Regions from separate parts of the Staphylococcus sp. 11262D007BW genome, predicted to be linked through region 1. Evidence: a T-box and tRNA genes for the amino acid it is inferred to sense, from the RefSeq annotation. Region 1 holds a T-box; the other holds one or more tRNA genes.

Region 1 (4,426 bases):
CTAAAAACGTTGATATAACAAAAGTTTTATCCCCTCCCCTACTTACACTATATTTTTAGATAGGGGGTCTAAATTAAGGCACATATAACCCTTTTATGTTAAAAATAAAAAGAGTACTAAAAGCGAATCATGCCTTTAGTACTCTATTATTAACGTATATTATTATTTAGGTTCAATCACTGTTTGACCACCCATAAATGGTACAAGTGCTTCAGGAATTGTAATAGAACCGTCTTCATTTTGATAGTTTTCTACAATAGCAGCAAATGTACGACCTACTGCTAATCCAGAACCGTTTAATGTGTGAACATATTCAGGTTTTGCATCTTTATCGCGTTTGAAACGGATATTCGCGCGGCGTGCTTGGAAGTCCACACAGTTTGAACAAGAGCTGATTTCTTTATAATCATTGTAACTTGGTAACCAAACTTCTAAATCGTATGTTTTACTTGCACCAAAGCCGATATCGCCAGTACATAAAATCACACGACGGTATGGTAAACCTAATTCTTCTAAAATGGCTTCAGCATTACCTGTCATTTCTTCTAATGCATCCCAAGAATCTTCAGGTTTTTCAATACGTACCATTTCCACTTTATCAAATTGGTGTAAACGGATTAAACCACGTGTATCGCGTCCTGCAGAACCCGCTTCACTTCTGAAACATGCTGATTGGCCTGTGAATTTTTCAGGTAAGACACCTGGTTGAATAATCTCTTCACGGTAGTAGTTTGTGAGTGGTACTTCTGCTGTTGGAATAGTGTACATGCCTTCTTTTTCTACTTTAAATAAGTCTTCTTCAAATTTTGGTAATTGACCAGTACCATACATTGCGTTTTTATTCACAAGTTGAGGAACCATCATTTCTGTATAACCGTGTTGTGTTGTATGTTTTGTAATCATGTAGTTCATTAACGCACGTTCTAATTTAGCACCTTCATTTGTTAGGAAGACGAAACGCGCACCAGATACGCGTGCTGCACGGTCAAAGTTTGCCATTTTTAAGTCTTCTACAAGATCCCAATGTGCTTTTGCGTCAAATTCGAAATCACGAGGTGTACCCCATTTTTTAAGTTCAACGTTTTCATCATCATCTGCACCTTGAGGTACATCGTCATGAATAAGGTTTGGAATACGTGATAATTGATCTGTTAACGCATCTTCCGTTTCTTTTAATACAGCATCAATTTCTTTAATTTTTTCGCCAACTTTACGTTGTTCTTGAATAGCATCGTCTGCATTTTCTTGATTACGTTTCTTTTCAGCAATTTCTTGAGATGCTTGATTACGTTTTGATTTTAAATCTTCTGTTTGTTGAATTAAATCTCTACGTTTCTCATCAAGTTGAAGTACTTTATCAACAACTTCTGGATCATCTCCGCGTAACGCGATTTTTTCTTTCACTTTTTCAGGGTCATTTCTAAATAATTTAATGTCTAACATGTCACAACTTCCTTTCAATTTTTATCTATTGATTATAGACGTACCAACCTCACGATTACGCTTAATATGATTAAAACGTAAAAAAAACACGCCCCTACACAAGGGACGTGGTCTACGTGTTGCCACCCTATTTAACAGACAATTGTCTGCACTCTAACAAAGTTAACGGTTTGACCCGAATTGTTATCCATCGTGGGTAGATTTCATATAGATCTATTTGTTTGTTCACACCAACCACAAACTCTCTGTAAATGTCACTATATTACTTAGTCCACAAACAATTGATTATCTGAATTTAACTTAAATATATCAGAAAAATTTTAAAAATTCAAGTTTAATTTGTATATGCTTCATTACGTAAATATTTTGCCACATTTTCAATATCAAAATGAAATTGTCTATCTTTGTCGATAGTAGGCACTACTTCACGTAATGCATCGTATTTTTGACGAGTTGCTTTAGATAATTGATCAATACCTTTTAATTCAACTGCTTGTAATGCAATAATCGCTTCTATCGCTAAAACACGACGAACATTTTCCAATATTTGATAACCATGTCTAGATGCAATAGTACCCATTGAAACATGATCTTCTTGATTGGCAGAAGATGGGATAGAATCCACACTTGCGGGATGTGCTAATGTTTTATTTTCTGACACAAGACTTGCAGCAGCATATTGCATAATCATTGCGCCACTTTGTAAACCAGGTTCTGGACTTAAAAAGGCAGGTAAGCCACCGTTTAATTGAGGATTCACTAAACGCTCTAAACGACGTTCTGAAACGTTCGCTAATTCACTCAATCCAATTTTTAAAAAGTCGAGTGCAAATGCGATAGGTTGACCGTGAAAGTTCCCACCTGAAATTACAAGTGTTTCATCATCTTGATCAAATATAAGTGGATTATCATTAGCAGCATTCATTTCACACTCTAATTTTTCACGTACATAATCGAACACTTGAAAGCTTGCGCCATGAATTTGTGGAATACAGCGCAATGTATAAGGATCTTGTACACGAATTTCCCCCTGACGCGTTGTTAATTTTGATCCTTCAAGCCAGTCTAACATCCGTCTTGCTACATCTATTTGTTCTTTAAACTGACGGGCTTTATGTACTGATTCATGATAAGCGTCAATGATGCCATTTAACGCTTGATGCGTTAGCGCTGCAATCCATTCTGCTTGATAGCCAATACTTTCCGCTTCTATGTAATTCACAACCCCTTGTGCGGTCATGGCTTGTGTTCCGTTAATTAATGCAAGGCCTTCTTTAGCTTGTAATTGTAAAGGCTCTCGCTGTAATTGTGCTAAGACGTCCGAGCTGTCTAATTGTTGTCCTTGATAATACACTTGTCCTTCACCAATTAAAGCAAGTGCTAAATGGGAGAGAGGAGCTAGATCCCCAGAAGCGCCAAGTGAGCCTTGTTGTGGAATCACAGGAATAATACGTTGATTAATAAAAAAGATCAATTGAGAGATTAACGTCATCGTGACGCCTGAATGACCTTTTAATAGCGTGTTTAATCGTAAAATCATCATAATAAGGGCAACGTCTTCTGAGAACGGTTCGCCCATCCCACATGCATGGGAACGAATTAAATTCTTTTGCAATTGGTCATATTGATTTGAATCAATACGCACATCACTAAATAACCCAAAACCAGTGGTAATACCGTAAATTGTTTCTTTATTATCGATAATCCGTTCCACAGTCGCTCTACTCTGTTGAACACGAGCTTGAGCGTCGTCTGAAATTTCTATTGTCTCTTGCTTTATTAAAAATTGACGTATATCTTCAATTTTTAACTGTTCTCCAGTAAGTACTAATGTCATATCTCTATCCCCTTACGTTTAAATTATCTCATCCTTTGTCTCTATTTCAGTATAGTGTGACCGTTTCAGTTAAACAATAGTTCTAGGCATATCCGTAACACGGTAGCGTATTACTTATTTAATTGATTAAAACGTTATATTTTTGCTATTGACGAAAGTGAATTCCAGGTATAATATATCTTGTTGTAATAACGGAAGGAAGATAGGAGGGGTTTGATGCAGACATTATCAACTGTAAACATACCTAAACGTAAACAAGAAACGCATAAAGGGGATTATGGCCGTATTCTATTAATTGGCGGTAATGCGAACCTTGGCGGGGCAATTATGTTAGCGGCGCGTGCGTGTGTATATAGTGGCAGTGGTTTATTAACTGTGGCGACACATCCTACGAATCACGTGGCACTTCACTCACGTTGTCCTGAAGCGATGGTTATTGATATTAACGATACTAAAAAGTTAACGAAACAAATTGAAGCTTCTGATTGTATCTTAATTGGACCTGGATTAGGCTTAGACTTTAAAGGGAATAACGCGATGACGTTTTTACTACAAAACATTCAACCACATCATACATTGATTGTGGATGGAGATGCGATTTCCATTGTCAGTAAGTTGAAGCCTCAAAATCCAAAATGTCATGTCATTTATACTCCTCATCAAAAAGAATGGGAACGCTTAAGCGGTATTCCAATTGAAGAACAAACTTATGAACGTAATCGAGAAGCAGCCGACCATCTTGATGCGACTGTCGTCTTAAAAAAACATGGCACTGAAATATTTTTTAAAGAAGATGAATATAAATTAAAAATTGGTAGTCCTGCGATGGCTACTGGTGGTATGGGAGACACACTAGCTGGAATGATTACAAGCTTTGTGGGGCAATTTGATGACGCTGTTGATGCTGTCACAAGTGCTACTTACACACACAGTTATATCGGTGAAAAACTCTCAAAAGATATGTATGTTGTGCCACCATCTAAAATTATTGATGAAATCCCATACGCTATGAAACAACTTGAATCTTAACGATAAAAAGCGCTACGAAGCATACACAATGTTGCTTCATAGCGCTTTATTTTTTAACTTTAATCCTCTTGATTTTCCTGATCTTCCGCTTCAATATCTTCATTCACACGATCCATA
Region 2 (4,426 bases), 870 kb from region 1:
TGATAGTTGTATAATTTTTCAGCAATTTCTAAAGATATGCCACCTAATTTTCTAACACCTCTTCTTAAATCAGAAATGCGTCCTTGTGACATACCAGTATCTTTATATATTTGATACCCTGATACATTGCTATCTAGTAGTTTTCGAATTGTTTTTTTGTATTCTGACAAGTTTATCACCTTCATGTTTGTACCCTATTTTTCTCATGTGAATAACTCTAGCTAATTTAATAATCTCAGGCAACGATACAATGACTAATAATATAAAAATAAGTATATACAATTGAAATACACGCCCTTTATATTATATAATAACCATGAAAAGAGGTAAGGGGTTGTTAACCCCTTTGGATTTATTCATCATTCTGATTATCTTTATTGGTCTCTAGATAATCAAGATGCTATTTTCTAAGTTGTTTTAAAATCGCTGATGTTCGTTACATTGTTACAAGTACAACGAACATCAGCATTTTTATGATGGCATCCATTTTAACCACTTCCTCTCATGGTGGTTTGTAAGTTATCAACTAAATTACATATATAACCATTCTATCTAATCGGAATAATACCAATACTTTTCTTCAACTTTTTTACACAAAAGACTACACTTGATGTGATATGAATTATAACTACAAGGTTCATTTTAATGATACACATTTTTTAGATAATAATACTACATATCCCTGATTTGTTGCCTATCTTTATACTTCTGATAATTGAGCATAGAAAAACAAATCACTCGTAATTACCGCCCTATTTTGAGGCGGTTTTTTATGTGCTGGGGCAATATTGGGGCAACGAAAATAAAAAGCCCATAACCATGCGGGTTATAGGCTAAAGTACGGAGAGTGAGGGAGTTTATAAAGTTTATTTTACAAGGGCTAACAGTATTTTAGGGACGTTAAAAAAACGATCATTTTATTGGTCGCTTGATTTTTATTTACAATTTTCTAATTCTTTTCTTACATCTTCGATAGTATAGTCGTGTTCCATGACACCCTCAACTTCTACACCATTAAAGTGGGTATCTAATTTATCGCCGCGAATTAATTCAACTAAATAATTCACATTATCTAACCAGACATGTTGAATTGTGTAACTTATAAAATCTCCACTTTCTCCTTTAGTGATGATTTTAACATCGTTATCGCGTTGGTAGATATCTACATGTTTGTTTTATTTTCCATTTTATTCAGCCCTTTTTGATAGTTATATAGTTTTTCGGCAGTTTCTAATGTTAAGTTTTTTATTTTTCTTTTGCCATTTCTTAATTCGCTTATAGCTCCATACGCTACACCAGTGTCTTTGTTTATTTTATAATTCGATACTTCTTTAGATTCTATATGTTTAGTTACTGTATTTGAAACTTCGTAAAAATTATTCATTATAATTACAGAGTGAAACCTCCTTTTTTTATTAAAATAGTGATATTAGATTAATTATCGATAATACAAGTGTAGCTATCATTATATACAATGTTAAATTTCTTTTTGTTTCTCTTTCCATTTTAGCCACCTCCATTTATAATGAGGTAAGGGCTACAAGCCCTTGACCTTTGAACGCTTAGATGGCCGCTAATATTTGGATTATCAAGCTTGCGACCGCTATCCAAAAGAATGCGTCGTCTCTGCGTTCTTTTTTCTTTTGCTTACGTTTTCTGAACGTTTCACTCTGTTGCCTCCTTTCTATATTTATGTTATATCACGTATGAGATATAAAGCATAAAGCGACACTTTTCTCTATCTTTTTTTATTTTTTCGCATAAAAAATACCACACCGGTTAGGGTGTGGATTATAATTGTACAATTATAAGTATATGATAAATTACCTTATATCATTCCATATATCGAATTTTATAAAAAAGAGTGCACACCACTATGTATCCGAGGACGGTTAAACGCCTTTACGCTACTGATAATTGAGCATAGAAAAATAAATTACTCGTAATTACCGCCCTATTTTGAGGCGGTTTTTTTATGTGCTGTGGCAATACTGTGGCAACGAAAATAAAAAGCCCATAACCATGCGGGTTATAGGCTAAAGTACGGAGAGTGAGGGATTCGAACCCTCGAGACGCTTGTGGCGCCTACACACTTTCCAGGCGTGCTCCTTCGGCCAACTCGGACAACTCTCCACTCTATTAAGATGATAAATAAAAAAATCAGAAGCGATATTTCACTTCTGATTATATGACTCCTACGGGACTCGAACCCGTGTTACCGCCGTGAAAGGGCGGTGTCTTAACCGCTTGACCAAGGAGCCGTGGCTCCACAGGTAGGATTCGAACCTACGACCGATCGGTTAACAGCCGATAGCTCTACCACTGAGCTACTGTGGATAAATAAAATGGAGCGGGTGATGGGAATCGAACCCACAACATCAGCTTGGAAGGCTGAGGTTTTGCCATTAAACTACACCCGCAAATGATTTATCGATAAGGGCGGTTGATGGGAATCGAACCCACGAATGTCGGAACCACAATCCGATGCGTTAACCACTTCGCCACAACCGCCGTGATAAGAGAAGTGGTTCAGGACGGAATCGAACCGCCGACACAAGGATTTTCAGTCCTTTGCTCTACCGACTGAGCTACTGAACCATAATAATGGCGGTCCCGACGGGAATCGAACCCGCGATCTCCTGCGTGACAGGCAGGCGTGTTAAACCGCTCCACTACGGGACCATTATGTAATTGCGGGAGGCGGATTTGAACCACCGACCTCCGGGTTATGAGCCCGACGAGCTACCGAACTGCTCTATCCCGCGTTAATATTATTTCGAATTACTTACCTTTTTAGTATATCAAGTTGTAAATTTAATGTCAACACTTTTTTAAAATTCTTTTAAGAAAAATTAATTTTAAAATCATGTTGAGATGACTCCTACGGGACTCGAACCCGTGTTACCGCCGTGAAAGGGCGGTGTCTTAACCGCTTGACCAAGGAGCCAAAGTTAATAATTTTTTAAGACTTCCTCAGTATATAGCGTATATATTAAAACGTCAACGCCTTTTCCATAAATATTTAGTGTAATTTATTTACTTTATAGTAATTACGAAAAATTAGGGTGTAAATAACATCTTTTTTTCTTATCAACCTCCCCCTTCTTCATTAATCTTATTGCTTTAAATATCCATCATATACAATCTCTTAAAAAATAACTCATTGTTTTTGAACAATTTCCCCTACCCATTTCAATTTTTCGTTATCTATGAAAAAAGTTGAGTCTACGATGAATAGACTCAACCCCACACATAAAATATTAATCAAAGTTTTGAATAACTTTTTTCTTCAAAAATAAGAAAGAATCATAACCATCTCTTTCAAGGAAATGGCCACCTTCTTCTAATTCATAAAATTTCGCATCTAATCGTTCACACAATGCTTTAGTTAATTCACATGGTACAATCTCATCATCTATAGCTGCAATACCAAAAGCATCACTTAATCGTTGTTTTAAGTCATCATAATCTAAATTTTCATCAATAAAGTCGTTTAAATTTGCTAAATCACCTAGTTTATCATTAAAACCAGATACTATAGCAAGCTTTCCAATATGTTGTTGAGGTAAAGATTGTAAAAAGCGTAATGTTGTAATAACACCTAAACTATGTGCAATAAAAATTGTCTCACCTGTGACCTTCGTTACATGTTCATTCATATATGTAATCCACGCTTTATACTCCGGTTCACTTGAGTTAGGCAAATCAAGCACCGTTACATCATGTCCTTCCAACTCTAAAGATGACTTTAACCATTGGAACCAGTGACTGTTACTATCTGCTTGATAGCCGTGTACAATATATACATTTGTCATTGTCTCCATACCTCCTTCTAGTATTATTCAACAAAAATATCATATCACATATGGTCTAAATTTTATGCTAATATACTTTAGTTTTTAAGCACAATGAGCAATCAAAATTAAAAAGTCGACTAAAAATAATAGTATTTTTAGTCGATTATCTGTCTTATTATTTTACATTGTAATTCTTGGTAACAAGATATTTACAGCCTTTTGAGCCTGACGAATACAATCAGGTAATCCTACTGCTTCAAATGGTGCCCCTGTAATTTGTAAATGCTGATAATTATCATGTATATGTTTTTGAATCGCCTCAATTTGAGCAATATGGCCCACATGATATTGAGGACTTGCTTGAATCATTTTATTCACTACTGTAAATTCAGGCTCTCCATGAAATGTCATCATATGACTTAAATCTTTTCGGGCTAATGCGACCAATTCTTCTTCACTACTATTTTCAACAAGTTTTTCACCAGGTTTACCGATATATGCTCGAATAAGTGTCTTACCTTTTGGTGCAGTATGTGGCCATTTTTTAGATGTCCAAGTACATGCCGTAATATTTGTGTTACTTGTACGTGAGACCACAAATCCTGTACCATTGTAATCATTTTCGATAT

The links. The T-box of region 1 lies ahead of serS (serine--tRNA ligase). A T-box ahead of a tRNA ligase gene usually reads a tRNA of that ligase, here a tRNA-Ser.
Region 2: it encodes a tRNA-Ser, which carries the amino acid that the T-box ahead of serS (serine--tRNA ligase) is inferred to sense. The anticodon was not compared.

Annotation. Positions count from the first base shown of each region.
Region 1 covers NZ_JBPWPJ010000001.1:2,085,427-2,089,852, forward strand. Annotated here, with positions in the region: gene serS (serine--tRNA ligase) at 163-1,443, opposite strand; T-box leader at 1,542-1,733, opposite strand; gene hutH (histidine ammonia-lyase) at 1,778-3,280, opposite strand; gene ACEE93_RS10175 (NAD(P)H-hydrate dehydratase) at 3,497-4,309, shown strand; gene gyrA (DNA gyrase subunit A) at 4,369-4,426, opposite strand, start outside.
Region 2 covers NZ_JBPWPJ010000001.1:1,218,348-1,222,773, forward strand. Annotated here, with positions in the region: gene ACEE93_RS05900 (hypothetical protein) at 1-170, opposite strand, end outside; gene ACEE93_RS05905 (hypothetical protein) at 936-1,067, opposite strand; gene ACEE93_RS05910 (hypothetical protein) at 1,163-1,384, opposite strand; tRNA gene ACEE93_RS05915 (tRNA-Ser) at 2,045-2,133, opposite strand; tRNA gene ACEE93_RS05920 (tRNA-Glu) at 2,190-2,261, opposite strand; tRNA gene ACEE93_RS05925 (tRNA-Asn) at 2,263-2,337, opposite strand; tRNA gene ACEE93_RS05930 (tRNA-Gly) at 2,347-2,420, opposite strand; tRNA gene ACEE93_RS05935 (tRNA-His) at 2,439-2,511, opposite strand; tRNA gene ACEE93_RS05940 (tRNA-Phe) at 2,526-2,598, opposite strand; tRNA gene ACEE93_RS05945 (tRNA-Asp) at 2,606-2,682, opposite strand; tRNA gene ACEE93_RS05950 (tRNA-Met) at 2,692-2,765, opposite strand; tRNA gene ACEE93_RS05955 (tRNA-Glu) at 2,876-2,947, opposite strand; gene ACEE93_RS05960 (RBBP9/YdeN family alpha/beta hydrolase) at 3,261-3,815, opposite strand; gene hemY (protoporphyrinogen oxidase) at 3,978-4,426, opposite strand, start outside.